DNA from 2 places in the Lysinibacillus sp. CTST325 genome. Region 1 is predicted to be linked to the other one. Evidence: predicted binding sites of a transcription regulator. Region 1 holds the regulator's gene; the other holds the start of a gene.

Region 1 (7,519 bases):
TGATTAATAGTGGACGACCTTGTTGTACCACTTGTTCTAATAATGGTAATACTTCTTGGATGTTTGTAATTTTTTTATCAGTAATTAAAATGTATGGGTTATCTAATACCGCTTCCATTTTATCTGTATCTGTTACCATGTAGTGTGATGCATAGCCACGGTCGAATTGCATACCTTCAACTACATCAAGTTCAGTTGTGAAGCCTTTAGATTCTTCAATTGTAATAACACCATCGTTACCCACACGTTCCATTGCTTCTGCAATTAATTGCCCTACTTCATCATCAGCAGCAGAGATTGCCGCAACCTGTGCGATTTCCTCTTTGTTGCTTACTGGGCGAGAAATAGCGTGTAATTCTGTAAGGGCTGCTGCAACTGCTTTGTCGATCCCTTTACGAATGCCTACAGGGTTTGCACCAGCTGTTACGTTTTTCAAGCCTTCACGAATAATTGCTTGCGCTAATACTGTTGCAGTTGTTGTACCGTCACCAGCGATTTCGTTTGTTTTAGAAGCAACTTCCGCTACTAATTTTGCACCCATGTTTTCGAATGGGTTTTCTAGCTCGATTTCTTTTGCAATTGTTACACCGTCATTTGTAATAAGTGGTGAACCGAATTTTTTTTCTAAAACTACATTACGACCTTTAGGCCCTAAAGTAATTTTTACTGCGTTTGCTAATTTATCTACACCTTGTAACATTAATGAACGAGCGTCTTCTGAGAATTTAATATCTTTTGCCATTTGAATTTACCCTCCTGAAATGGAATATTCGTTAAGCTTCATCAATATATTTATAGAAATTTTGCCAAACTGTCATTGTCACCTATCTATTTATTTATCTGTGACAATCACTAAAGGCATTTACTTTAAAAGTATTAACTTATTCAATAATTGCAAGAATATCGCTTTCGCGTAAAATTAGGTATTCATTACCTTCATATTTAACTTCTGTACCAGAGTATTTAGAGAAAATAATGCGGTCGTCAACTTTTACGTCAAGCTCTACACGTTGCCCGTTCTCTAAAATACGACCCGTCCCAACTGCTACAACTTTACCTTCTTGTGGCTTTTCTTTTGCAGAGTCTGGCAGCACAATACCGAATGCAGATTTTTCTTCTACCTCGATTAGTTCGATTACAATACGATCTCCTAGTGGTCTTAACAAGTGAAACAACCTCCTATTAATTAAAATATATACTTGAAAGTTTATTAGCACTCTATCTAGTCGAGTGCTAACACAATTATTATGATAATCAATCACACTTTTTTTTGCAAGTCAGAACTTCGAAAAATTTTGTTTTCTTTCCATATTCCTCTACAATAGAAAGGTAGCATAATGAATGGAAAGGATTTTGACTGTGAACAATTCTCAAAAAATAAATAAACATAAAAAAACAGCCCTTTATGTTTTACTGATCTATATCCTCATGCAACTATCAGGTATATTGCTGGCAAAACCGTTTCACAAGATGGTTATGAGTACAACCGGTTTACCTAGTGAGCAAGCTGCTCCGCTTACGCAAGGCTGGTATATCGCTCTTAGCTTTGCCATTGCGTTAATTCTAAGCTTAATCCTAACATCTCGCGATAAAGCGTTTTGGGATATTTATCAAGGAAAGAAAGAAACTATTCCACTATCAATTATGTGGGGAATTATCGGTTTCTTCTTAGTTTTCATCGGCCAAATGATTGGCGCAGCTATCGAAATGGCTATATTCGGTATCCAAGGTGGATCGCAAAATACGGCAGATATTGTAGCTATTGCAAAAGGCGCTCCTATTGCAATATTAGCGATTGTTGTATTTGGACCAATATTAGAAGAGTTCGTCTTCCGTCGTGTTATTTTCGGATCGCTTGTCCAAACAACTAATTTCTGGGTAGCCGGTATAGTAAGCGCCATTTTCTTTGCACTTATTCATTTCGACTTCACACATATTTTGCTTTATACAATTTGCGGATTGATTTTTGCCTTCTTATATCACAAAACAAAACGCATTTGGACATCCATTATCGCCCATGTCATGCTGAACGGTTTTGTGACACTTGTACAATTGTATGCAGAACCATTGCAAAAGTTTCTTGAACAACTAGAAAAAATGCAATAAAAAATCAGTGGGCGTTTTTCTTCCACTGATTTTGACCTCTATAAACGAAAGCCCGATGCTAGTAATATGCATCGAGCTTCTACTATTATTGATTTAATTCTTCGATTTGACGTCGCTGCTGTTCAAGTGCCTCTTCGACCAGGCGTTTTTGCTCAGCTTCTTGTTCTTCCTTCATTCGCATTTCCTCTGATTTTAAGTACTTCTTATAGCCAATACGGGAAATCATAATGCTAATTTCATAAAGCATAAATAACGGTACTGAAACCATTAAGTGTGAAGCTAATTCAGGTGGTGCGATTAGAGCAGCACAGACAAATAAACCAAAGTATGAGTACTTACGAACACGAATTAGTAACTCAGGAGATAAAATCCCAATACGTGAAAAGAACAAGACGACAATCGGCAATTGGAAAAGAAAACCAAACGGTATTGTAAGCTTAAATAAAAACGAAAAATATTCATGTATGCCAATCGTTTGTTGAATCTCCAATTCGTTTGATAAATTCATCATAAACTTTATGACATAAGGGAATAGTAAAAAATATGAAAAGGACAACCCTGCTAAAAATAATAAAAAAGAATACGGTATATAGCTTAAAGTTGCTTTTCGTTCTACGTCCCTTAATCCTGGGCTAATAAATGCCCACAATTGATACATCAATACTGGCGAAGATAGAATAAATGCTATTAAAAAAACGACTTGGATATAAATTGCAAGTGGTGTTACTACATCAAACGCATGAAGTGTTATATTGTAAGACTCTCCAGTGATTTGAAGGTATTTAACAAGCGGCTTTGCAACAAAGAAGCCGCCAGCCATAGCTAGAACAAAGAAAACGGCAACAATGAAAAGCCGTTTTCTTAATTCTTCTATATGTTCAATGACAGTTAGATCTTTTGGATTCATTCCTCAACATCCTAACTTACTTATCTAATTCTTTCTTTTTCTTGTCATCATCATCTTCGTCGGCTAAACCTTTAGTAGCATTTTTGAATTCACGTAATGTCGAACCAAATGCTTTACCAAGCTCTGGTAACTTCTTAGGACCAAAAATTAGTAATGCGACAATTCCGATAATAATGAGGCTCATAGGACCTATACCACCCATTAAAGCCACCTCCTCTTTATATCCATCATTTTAACGCATAATTCGCCTTTTTGCTAACTAATTAAATGTGAAAGTTTTTCGTCAATCTCTCATTTTTTACATATTTCTATTTGACAGAAACTGTGAGCATACTATCAATTATGCCTCGGCATAATTGCCGCTGTCGCGCAGATAAACAATGCCGCTGTCTCTACAGATAAATTGCCACAGGACGTGGCGTTCTTAAACTGAGTTCCTCTATTTCAGCGGATCTTTGTACACCCGCTGAAAAACATCTCACCAACTATAAAAGTGAGACACACCCGCTGAAAGAAGTTAAATTATGTACAATTATCACTCTTCCTGATTACGAATTAAATAAATGAGTGCCTGCAATTCTACCGACAAATCGATTGTTAAAAGTTGCATTTTATCTGGTACAGTAATACGCTCCGGCGTAAAGTTCAAAATTCCTTTTGCGTCCATCGCCGCTAATCTATCAGCCATTTTCTGTGCAGAGCGTGGTGATACTGTTAAAATTGCAAGCTCCGCTCCATATTCTGCATATTTTTCTTCCAATAAATCAGGATGAAAAACAGGAATATTGCTAATCATCTTCCCTTCCTTCGGGGCCTTTGAGTCAAATGCCACAACGATATGGGTATTATGATTTTTTTGGAAATTGTATTTTAATAAAGCACTACCTAAATTCCCTACACCAATTAACGCTACTTTTGTCGCTTCATGTTGATCGAGCGTTTGACTAAAAAATTTCAAGAGATGCTGAACATCATAGCCATATCCCTTTTTCCCAAGCGCACCAAAATAAGAAAAATCACGACGAATAGTTGCAGAATCAATTTTCATCGCTTCACTCAGTTCCTTCGACGAAATACGTTCCATGCCTTCTTGTGCAAAGTTTTGGATAAATCGATAGTAAAGAGGAAGTCTTTTCGTAGTGGCTTGTGGAATTTTTAATTCTTGTTTCAAACTTTTTCCTCCTTATAGAGTATCAAATCTATTTATGATACACACTTAATTACCTATTTCTAAGTTTATAATATTCATTGGAGGATTTCTCTTTAGTTAATGGCGTTTTTACGCCACTAACTAAAGAGAAATCGTTTCAATCTTACATGACAGCTTGGAATAAGTAAAGCATCGACATTGCAAGGCAATCGCTCATCTATTACACTAAGGAAGAATTGAGGTGTCAAGAATGATTGTTTTACAGGTCAATCAACTATATAAATCCTTCCTTGCAGATGAAATTTTAAGTGGCGTAAAATTAGAGGTTCAACATCGTGATCGCGTTGCATTAGTAGGTCGTAACGGTGCTGGTAAGTCTACTTTACTTAAAATAATTGCTGGTCAAATGTCATATGACTCTGGCGATATTATTATCCCTAAAGGTATACAAATTGGGTATTTAGAGCAGCATGCTGGATTAAACTCAACATTGTCGATTTGGGATGAAATGATGACGATTTTTGAGCCGCTCATTACCCAAGAACAAGCAATCCGATCATTAGAACAACAAATGGCCGACCCTGCTGTTTATGAAAACCCTACTTTATATGCAAAAATAATGTCTGAATACGATCAATTGCAACATAACTTTAAGGATGCAGGTGGCTATCAATATGAATCTGATACACGTTCTGTGCTTCATGGCATGCAGTTTTATCATAATGATTACGAAAAGCCAATTAGCTCACTATCAGGGGGACAACGAACTCGGTTAGCGCTTGCTAAGCTTTTGTTAAGTAAACCTGACCTATTAATACTCGATGAACCTACTAACCATTTAGATATCGAAACCCTCTCTTGGTTGGAATCATATTTAAAAGGCTATGAAGGGGCTATTCTAATTGTTTCCCATGACCGCTACTTCTTAGACCAGGTTGTGTCCATTGTCTACGAAGTCTCTCGTCATCGCGTCACAAAATATACAGGCAATTATAGTGCCTATTTAGATGAAAAAGCTAAAAATTATGAGCGTGATTTGAAGCAATATGAACGTCAGCAAGATGAGAAGGCCAAGCTTGAGGAATTTATTCAAAAAAACATTGCTCGTGCTTCTACTACTAAAATGGCACAAAGTCGTCGTAAAATGCTTGAACGAACAGAATGGATGGAATCTCCTGATGGTGATGAAAAATCAGCAAGCTTCGGTTTTACAATTGAGCGCCCAAGTGGTAACGATGTATTGTCTGTTGATGACTTAGCGATAGGTTATAGTGATAAGAAAATATCAAGCGGCATCACATTGCGCACTTTCCGAGAAGACCGTATTGCACTTGTTGGACCAAATGGTGTTGGTAAATCAACTTTATTAAAAACCATCGTCAAAGATTTACTACCACTCTCTGGAGAGATTCGCTATGGTACAAATGTTCAAATTGGTTATTATGATCAAGAGCAGGCCAAGCTATCGAGCAATAAAAGTGTGCTAAAAGAGCTATGGGATGAATGGCCTTTAATGAATGAAAAAGATATTCGCACGGTGCTAGGTCGTTTCTTATTCAGTGGAGATGATGTAGATAAAATCGTGTCATCTCTATCTGGTGGAGAAAAGGCTAGACTCGCATTAGCTAAGTTGATGATGCAAAAGGCAAATTTCTTAATTCTCGATGAGCCTACCAATCACTTAGACTTAGATAGTAAAGAGATACTGGAAAACGCACTGATCGATTATCCTGGAACGCTCTTGTTTGTATCGCATGACCGATATTTCATCAATCGAATCACTACTAAAGTAATCGAACTATCCGGCGATGGTTCCTTTGAGTACTTAGGTGACTATGATTATTATCTTGAAAAGAAACAAGAACTATTGGAAATTGCACAAATGAAGGCTGCCGCTCAACCGCAAGTACAAACGGATGTATCCGAGAAGCTCTCTACCTCTAAAATTGATAAAGAGGCTAAAAAACGGGAGCGCCAAATTAGACGCACGCTTGAGGAACTAGAGGGGAAAATGCAGCAAGTAAACCTTGAAATAGCTCGCTTAGAAGAAGCTCTTTGCGATCCCGAGATTTTCACAGACCACGAAAAAATTACACAGCTTCAAGAGGAATTATCAACTGCTAAGGAACAGTATGAGTTATTCGAAATGGAATGGCTTGAGCTAAGTGAAGAACTTGAAAATATTATTTTATAACATCCCTCTTGAGGTGGAATAAACTTGTAAAGCCATGCGCCATGTCGCATGGCTTTTACTTTACTCGCGTTGATTTTTCATATATATTGGTCAAGTGCTATTTTTCGACAAAAAATGCCCACAACTTTATACACACTATCAATCTAGTAATACCAACATATCAACAGACTTTTCCACATTGTCCACAATTCAAAAATATTTTATTCACATCATTTTGTACAAAATAGGCTACTATATATTGAATAATCACAAGTTATGCACAAGTTATCAACATTTTGTGCATAAGTACGAATGTTCGCTGTTTTATTTCTACCTTACCTGTGGATAATTTTCTGAAAAATTTGTCAACTAATTGGATTCAAATTTTCTTATAGACACTGTTTTCTCAACAATTTTTTCACAAAAACAAAAAGAGATATTTTAGAATCAAATCTAAAACACCTCTTTTTCTAAAATCAATTATGCCTCAGTCCAAAATCGGCTTTATGCTTGGACACCCGCTGAAAAGTAGCTTAAATCCGCAGTCATCTACCACCTATAGAGATGGGAGACTTCTGTACCTGTCGCTACGCTTTCGCTACAAAAAACATTTGCTGAAAAAAGTTATACCCAGGATTTTAACTCCATTCCAGGGCGACCGTTCATTGATAAATTGCCTCGAATACCTGCTTCAAACATCGGTGTTGCTGCTGCCCCTATCATAGCGGCATTATCTGTACACAGCTTTAATGGCGGCACGAAAAATGGTATTTCTTCTTCAGTAAATACCGACTCAAGTGATGTACGTAAGCCCTTATTAGCCGCTACACCACCAGCTGCAATAACCTGTTTTACTTTATATTCGCGAGCTGCCCGTAATGTTTTCGCCGTTAATACTTCAACTACGCTATCCTGAAACCCTTTGGCAACGGCAGTCGGACAAATTTCTTCACCGCGTTGGTCCATGTTATGCTTATAATTAATAACCGCTGATTTCAAGCCGCTAAAACTAAAATCATAAGAATCTTCCTCTAACCACACTCTTGGGAAGGATACAGCCTCATCTCCCTCATGTGCTAATTTATCAATTCGCGGACCACCTGGATATGGTAAGTTTAAAACACGCGCAACCTTATCATAAGCTTCACCAGCTGCATCATCTCTCGTCTCACCGATGACTTCA
Region 2 (7,519 bases), on a different contig from region 1:
ATTCTACCAAGAAAAGGTCTTTCTTTTTATCGTTTTATCTATTTACACAAAATATTTTATACTCTCTTTTTTAATTGTCTATTAATGCTCACTAATAAGCTAATAATAATAGAAAGTAAAGTAACTATTATTAGCCCAATAGACATTATTAGACCATCTATATAATTAAGGAATCCTGCTGCGGCTAAAGCCAAAAAGCTGATGACGCTTAAAAATAAAGTAAGGGAAAAAATTTGGAAATAATGCATGTTATCCACCTCCTATTTTTTAGATATAGACCGGATTTTATTTAACTTCTTTCAGCAATTATTTTCTGTAGCGTCAGTTACAAATGTTTTATGTAACGTAAATAATTAATTTTTAATCCAAGTAAGTAATCTTACAATTTGAAATGGTTCATACCAAGTAATGATGAAACTACAAAAGAAAAATGTTAGTACAGGAAAAAACTTGTATTTCCTCTGTTCTCTTTTAAATATAGCACCAAGACTTAACAAAAAACTTATAAATAATAAACCGAATCCAGATATCATAAGAATCACAAAGTTGGTTGAATAAATGTAAGAGAAACTTAATAGAACAGCACCAATTACAGCGAAAATAATGGATAGTTTGCTAAACATTTAAAAGCTCCCTTCAGATAAAAAACTCGATTTCCAATTTATTGTAACAAAATTAAATTAATCAAGGTTAGCAATTTCACATTTGAAGAGTTTTAAAAAATCATCTAAGTTAATAAGTTCCCAATGAATAGTATGTAACCAATTATTCCAGAGAGTATTAATGTTAGAACCATCGAAACAATGCCCCTAGTAAGGGTAAACATATTTTTTACATCCTTCATTCCTATAAGGGCTAAGAAAAAAGAAAGTATTGTTAATAGTAATACAACACTCAATGGATGGAAATGAAAGTGTGAGACAAAGAAACTTTTTAAATTTGCTGAGCTAGTACTTACTATGAAGAAAAAAATTATACAACATAAAGACATTAAGAATGACAACAAATTTATATTCATTACCATACACTACCTCTTTTTTACATAACTTAAACGAAATTTATATAAATTATGTTTCACACTCTGGGATTTATAAATCTAAATAGAGCCGCGAGTCCACTAATAGGGAAGACATTCTAATGAACATTTTGAGGAAAGAAACGAATAAAAAGGTCATTCGGCTGGAAGTGACCCAAAGTTTAACTATAAGAGACTATTTAAACTTATCAACTTTCTTAACTTTCATTGAAGCTACTTCTCCGCAATTCGTACAAATAGTCAAAATTAGTGGAGAACTCGAAAAATGGAGCATATCGAGCTTAATGGGTTTTACTTTTGCCATAGATCCGCCTAATTCACCTTGTGCGAAGGAATCACTACCACAAGCCTTACAAACTAATTTATTATTTTCCATGTTACCACCTCGTTATGAAATATATGTAAATTTTAACATAGAAATAGCCGCAGTGTCATCATAAGCTACAGTAACCAAATGAACAATATGAGTTTTAAATGAAAAAAAAGAACGATTAAAACTTCGCTCAAAAAAATAATTTATTTATTATTTAGGTCTAGTTACTTTTTTAAAATTTAAATTTGTTGAATATGCCACTGAGGAAAATGAAGACAGCCTTTAGTAAAGCAGGAATAGATACTCCGTTTATCGGTACAACTCCTTATTTTTATCTTTATTATAATATGAAATGCCGCGGCCTTTGCACATACTACAGCTCAGATTTGAAAGAGAATAAACTTACATTTGATGATTCATAAGCGAAGGGTTTTGCGGACCTCAGATACTACTGGATATATCTAGAAAATTAAAATAAAGGTGGGATAGCAAACTGCAATGACGTTTGGGGCGATGCATAAGGTAAGCTATCCCGAAGTAAATATATGTAAAAGCAATTGATAACATTCCAACTGTAAATATGATTAAAAAGGGAATATAAAATGAGATGGGCTATTACTAAACAAGCATTTTAGGGAGGCGTCAGGTTAAAACCGTTTACATAAGTAGCGATTACTTTGAATATAAAAACGTACCTCTATTTAGGGATGTGATGTTTAACAAAGGAATTTTAAGAAAAAAGCGAATATGATTAAGAATTAAAAATCTAAAGGGTGGTTTGTAATTATGTTAACGAAATATCGCTCCAATACATATATTCCGGAAATGGTGAAGGCAAGTAAAATGTTAGCCCATAGACATGATTTCGAGTATTCTTGCTCAGATGAGGCAGGAAGATTGTTGTCAGTGTTTGTTGGTCAAATCACACATGGGACAATTCTTGAAGTCGGGACTGGCTACGGCGTAAGTAGTGCTTGGATTCTTTCTACCATTGCACCAAACGTACAGTTTGTCTCAGTGGATCGTGCAAAGGAAAAATCGATGCTACTACTCAAACAATTCGTCATCAGCAGGCAGAATTTTTAGTAGGTGACTGGAAAGAAGTGATAGCAAAAGGTCCTTTCCAGTTTATTTTTGCTGATGCAGCTGCTGCTAAAACAATTGAAGGCGAACAACTATTGGACGCATTAGCTGTTGGAGGTATGTTAGTAATGGACGATTTTACGCCAGAACAACATTTTCCAGAGGAATGGAAAGGGAAACCAGATAAGGTCAGGAACTTTTGGTTAAATCATCAGGAATTAAGAGCTACAGAAATTTATTTAACAGCAACATCCTCTGCTATCCTAGCAACTAAGCTGAAAGGAAAAGAATAATCCAAGTAAAGAATCCATACATATTTAAATAACGATTTCTTTATGAAGAGGTGAATCATTGGAGAACATGCCAGATGGCTATTCTTATGTTCCGCAGCCTATTCGGAAAGATGGTGCAGGGTGGGTGGATAAAGGGCCGAGAGATATTATGAGGGATCTGGAAAATCCTGATATGCTTGTCCCTCCAAAAACAGATGCTGGACTTGTACCGAATTTGAAATTCTCTTTTTCTGATACGCATATGGTTTTAAAAAATGGCGGTTGGTCTCGAGAAATTACTGTTCGTGATTTGCCAATTGCCACTACATTGGCAGGTGTCAATATGAGTTTGACACCAGGAGGAGTACGTGAGCTGCATTGGCATCAACAAGCTGAATGGTCGTATATGCTTCTTGGTCATGCACGTATTACAGCGGTCGATCAAAATGGGCGTAATTTTATTGCCGATGTAGGACCGGGGGATTTATGGTATTTCCCGCCAGGAATTCCGCATTCCATACAAGGTCTTGAAGATGGCTGTGAATTTTTGCTGGTGTTTGATGATGGGCATTTCTCAGATCTTAGTACATTCTCAATATCTGATTGGTTTGCTCATACTCCTAAAGATGTGCTGTCCTCTAACTTTGGTGTTCCTATGAGCGCTTTTAAACATATCCCGAAAGAACAGGTCTATATTTATCAAGATAAGGTTCCAGGACCTCTAGACACACAAAAAGTACAATCCCCATACGGTACAGTCCCTCAAACCTTCAAACATCGCCTGCTTGCCCAAACTCCTATTAAAACTCCTGGTGGAAGTGTTAGAATTGTGGATTCGACAAACTTTCCTATTTCTAAAAATATCGCCGCAGCGCTTGTTGAGATTAAGCCTGGTGCAATGAGAGAGCTGCATTGGCACCCAAATAATGACGAATGGCAATATTACCTTCAAGGGCAGGGGCGTATGACGGTGTTTGCAGCAAATGGTGTGGCTCGAACATTCGATTATCGTGCAGGAGATGTTGGATACGTGCCGTTTGCAAATGGTCACTACATTGAGAATACCGGTACGGAGACATTATGGTTCCTTGAAATGTTTAAAAGTGATAGATTTCAGGATGTTTCGTTAAATCAATGGATGGCCCTTACGCCATCTGAGTTAATTCAAAGCAATTTAAATGTTGGTCCTGAACTTCTTAATGTGTTAAGAAAGGAAAAGTGGCCGGTTGTAAAGTATCCTGGATTTTCTTATTATCCAAGATGAGCGTATAGATAAGCAGGTAGGAAAGAGATTCTTTCCCACCTGCTTATTTTAATATTGATATTTATTTCTAGTAGCAAGCAAAATACCGATTGCTGGAACAGTACAAATAAGCATTGCTGCAAATGATAGTCCAGGCGAAATCTCGTATAAATAGCCGCCTAAAAATGTAAGGATCGCTGTACTTAATCCCATTGCTAATGCAGAATAAATACCTTGTGCATTTGGAATTTGCTCCTTCGGCAATGTTTTTGTTAAATAGCTGATAAAAGCGTAATGCGCGAGCGCAAAAGATAGTGCATGTAATGTTTGAGAAGCGATAAATACCCAGACATTCGGGAAGAGGTAAATGAGTAGCCAACGTAATGATGAGCCACTTGCTGCTAAAAGTAATAAAGAAGATGAGCGCCATTTTTTAAATAGTGTATCAGCCTTCATAAAGTATAAGATTTCACAAATAACGGCGATGTTAATAATCATCCCCATGTAGAATGGGTCAACATGTAAATCACCTAAATAAATATAGCCGTAGCTGTAATAAGAAGCGTGTGCGCCTTGTAATAGGATTACGATTAATAAAACAATTGGGAAACCTTTCATAGTCCATAATGTTTTCATCGACAATGAATTTGCACGTTGTTCTTTTGTTGGTATAACGAGTAACTCTTTCGGTGTAGCCATTTGCTGCATCAACAGCATACCGATCAGGCCGACCACCATACTCCAAAAGATAATGTTATTGCCAAATGCACCTGTCAGCATACTAATGATTAATACTGCAATGACAAAGCCAAGGGAACCATAGGAGCGGCTTTTACCATAGTGTACATTTCCATGCTGGACGAGCGTTGCCGCACTACTTTCAACGGCAGGTAGCAGTGCTGGATAGAAAACGCTAAATAAAAGGGTCACAATAAGAAGCGAGATAAAGCTCGTGCTTAGTAAGTAAAATAAAGTTGTGATTAGGGCACCTATTGCTAAAATACTAACGAGTCGTTTATTATTCACATATTTTGCAAGAGTCGGGAAGAAAAAAAGATTTGAAGTTGCACGTGCTAAAAGACCACAGCCCATTACGATGCTAGCCTGTGAAACTGTAAGATGTTTGGCATCTACAAGCCAACCAGTCCAGTAAGGTAAGAAAATACCCCATGTAAAGAAAAATGCAAAGAAATTTTGAGAAAGCCATCGTTGATTGTTCATAAATTTTCCGTACCTCCAATTTAACTAAGTTGAATAATAGCACGTTCATCGGTACAATAATGTGAGATATCTCACATTATTTCGGAGGAGAGAGTAAAATAATGCATATACTGACAGCTGAGGAACGTTCATACTATCTTGATAAATATCCAATAGATGATTTTTTTTCTTTTGAAATTGATCCATTTTTAGAAATATGTAAGTTTGACAAAGGTGAATGGATTTTTCAAGAAGGGTCATTTCCAGATACGTTATATTACATGATCGAAGGAAAGGCGAAGCTATACATGACACATAAAAATGGTAAGGTCTCGCTTATCGATTACTTGGAAGCACCACGTTTTATGGGGGAAATTGAGCTGCTTAATGAGGCAAGATATACGAAGGGGATTCAGACAGTAACCGAGACGATTTGTTTTTCGATTACACAGTCCTGCAAAGAAAAGTTACTCACGGATGTATTATTTTTACGTAAACTTTGTGTGTTTTTAGGGGAAAAGGCGTACAAAATGACGTCAAAATATACACAAAATCAAGCATTTCCGCTTGAAAATCGACTGGCTGCATTTATTCAATTTTCGTCAGATCAAGGAATCTATAAAGAAAAACATACGGAAATCTGTGAATATTTAGGGGTTTCCTATCGACATTTATTATATGTACTGGCACAATTTTGCGAAGAAAAAATCTTAGAGAAGAAAAAGAATGGCTATCACATTATGAATGAAAAGCGTCTTGCCAAATTGGCACAGGAAATACTGTGAGGAAAACTACAGCTTATTGTATTCACTTTTTTTAATCAACCAGCGGGCAATCTCCTTGCCGCTATGGTAGAAGTTAACCTCATCGACTCGTTGGTTTTGTACGGAGATATTTAGGGTTTCGTCTATAACGTCAAAAGGTATAACCCTTATATATTGGTGTTTGTTAGGTGAAAATCTTTTGTACTTTGCCTTAGCTTCCATGTGTGCTTTAGCAGATTTTTGTGCATTTTGGAATGGACAAGCAAGTAATTCTCCTTGTTCCAATGTTGTGCTAGGTGAATAGCAATTACTTTTCATTCAACATGCCCCCTTTGTCGTTAGTGTTATTGTACAAGACATGCGGTCGGAATAGTCTTCATTTACAAGTCTTTAACGAAAACTTAAAGGTTAGTCAATCAATTATGCCTTGGCATAATAGCGTCCGTAGGCTGTAACTTCTTTCAAAGGATGTTAGTACATCCTCTGAAAGAAGTTACATTAGTAAAATGTAACCGTATTCATGCCATTAACGAATAGAAATCATAGAAAATTTGTATAATTTCAAGAGAAAAACACGTACTCAAACTATTGTGAATTTTCCTAACAAAACGTATTATTGTAATTAGATTTAACGTGAAAGGTTTCACAGAGTCACGTAATCGCGAGGAGGAATTTTTAATGAGTGCAATTCGAGTAGGTATTGTAGGTTATGGAAATTTAGGACGCGGAGTAGAGTATGCTATCTCGCAAAATCCAGATATGGAATTAGTAGCGGTATTTACACGTCGCGATCCTTCAACTGTAAAAATTGCAAGTAATGCAAGTGTATATTTAGTAGATGATGCTGAAAAATTCCAAAATGACATTGATGTAATGATTTTATGTGGTGGCTCTGCTACAGATTTACCAGAGCAAGGACCACACTTTGCACAATGGTTTAATACAATTGATAGCTTTGATACACATGCGAAAATTCCTGAGTTTTTCGAAGCAGTCGATGCAGTAGCTCAAAAATCTGGAAAAGTATCAGTCATTTCAGTTGGCTGGGATCCGGGTTTGTTCTCATTAAATCGTATACTCGGGGAGACAGTTCTACCAGTAGGTACAACTTATACGTTCTGGGGAGACGGTTTAAGTCAAGGTCACTCAGATGCTATCCGTCGCATAGAAGGTGTTAAAAATGCAGTACAATACACATTACCAATTAAAGAGGCTGTAGACCGTGTTCGCAATGGTGAAAATCCTGAGCTGACAACGCGTCAAAAACATGCACGTGAATGCTGGGTTGTTCTTGAGGAAGGTACGGATGCTACAAAAGTTGAGCAAGAAATTGTGACGATGCCAAACTATTTTGACGAGTATGACACAACAGTAAACTTTATTTCTGAAGAGGAATTTAAAGCAAACCACACTGGCATGCCACACGGTGGATTCGTAATTCGTAGTGGTGAAAGCGGCGCTAACGAAAAACAAATTCTTGAATTCTCATTAAAGCTTGAGAGTAATCCAAATTTCACTTCTAGTGTTCTAGTAGCTTTTGCACGTGCAGCTTATCGCTTAAATAAAGTAGGAGACAAAGGTGCAAAAACAGTATTCGATATCCCATTC

Evidence for each region. The regulator Rex, encoded in region 1, represses fermentation and respiration genes when NADH is low (regulators of the CRP and FNR family bind a similar motif). The targets are predictions, from matches to a motif close to TTGTGAAATATTTCACAA.
Region 2: the regulator Rex is predicted to act here: its motif matches at 5,228-5,245, upstream of yeiL (transcriptional regulator YeiL).

The regions. Positions count from the first base shown of each region.
Region 1 covers NZ_BAAFHO010000019.1:16,770-24,288, reverse strand. The annotation lists gene groL (chaperonin GroEL) at 1-742, opposite strand, end outside; gene groES (co-chaperone GroES) at 882-1,166, opposite strand; gene ACYQ73_RS25550 (CPBP family intramembrane glutamic endopeptidase) at 1,342-2,106, shown strand; gene tatC (twin-arginine translocase subunit TatC) at 2,192-3,013, opposite strand; gene ACYQ73_RS25540 (twin-arginine translocase TatA/TatE family subunit) at 3,030-3,215, opposite strand; gene ACYQ73_RS25535 (redox-sensing transcriptional repressor Rex) at 3,549-4,184, opposite strand; gene ACYQ73_RS25530 (ABC transporter ATP-binding protein) at 4,414-6,357, shown strand; gene tsaD (tRNA (adenosine(37)-N6)-threonylcarbamoyltransferase complex transferase subunit TsaD) at 6,961-7,519, opposite strand, start outside.
Region 2 covers NZ_BAAFHO010000002.1:140,424-147,942, forward strand. The annotation lists gene ACYQ73_RS06130 (hypothetical protein) at 57-248, opposite strand; gene ACYQ73_RS06135 (hypothetical protein) at 1,212-1,412, opposite strand; gene ACYQ73_RS06140 (hypothetical protein) at 2,136-2,435, shown strand; gene ACYQ73_RS06145 (O-methyltransferase) at 2,453-2,725, shown strand; gene ACYQ73_RS06150 (oxalate decarboxylase family bicupin) at 2,793-3,968, shown strand; gene ACYQ73_RS06155 (MFS transporter) at 4,017-5,168, opposite strand; gene yeiL (transcriptional regulator YeiL) at 5,270-5,932, shown strand; gene ACYQ73_RS06165 (hypothetical protein) at 5,939-6,229, opposite strand; gene ACYQ73_RS06170 (diaminopimelate dehydrogenase) at 6,590-7,519, shown strand, end outside.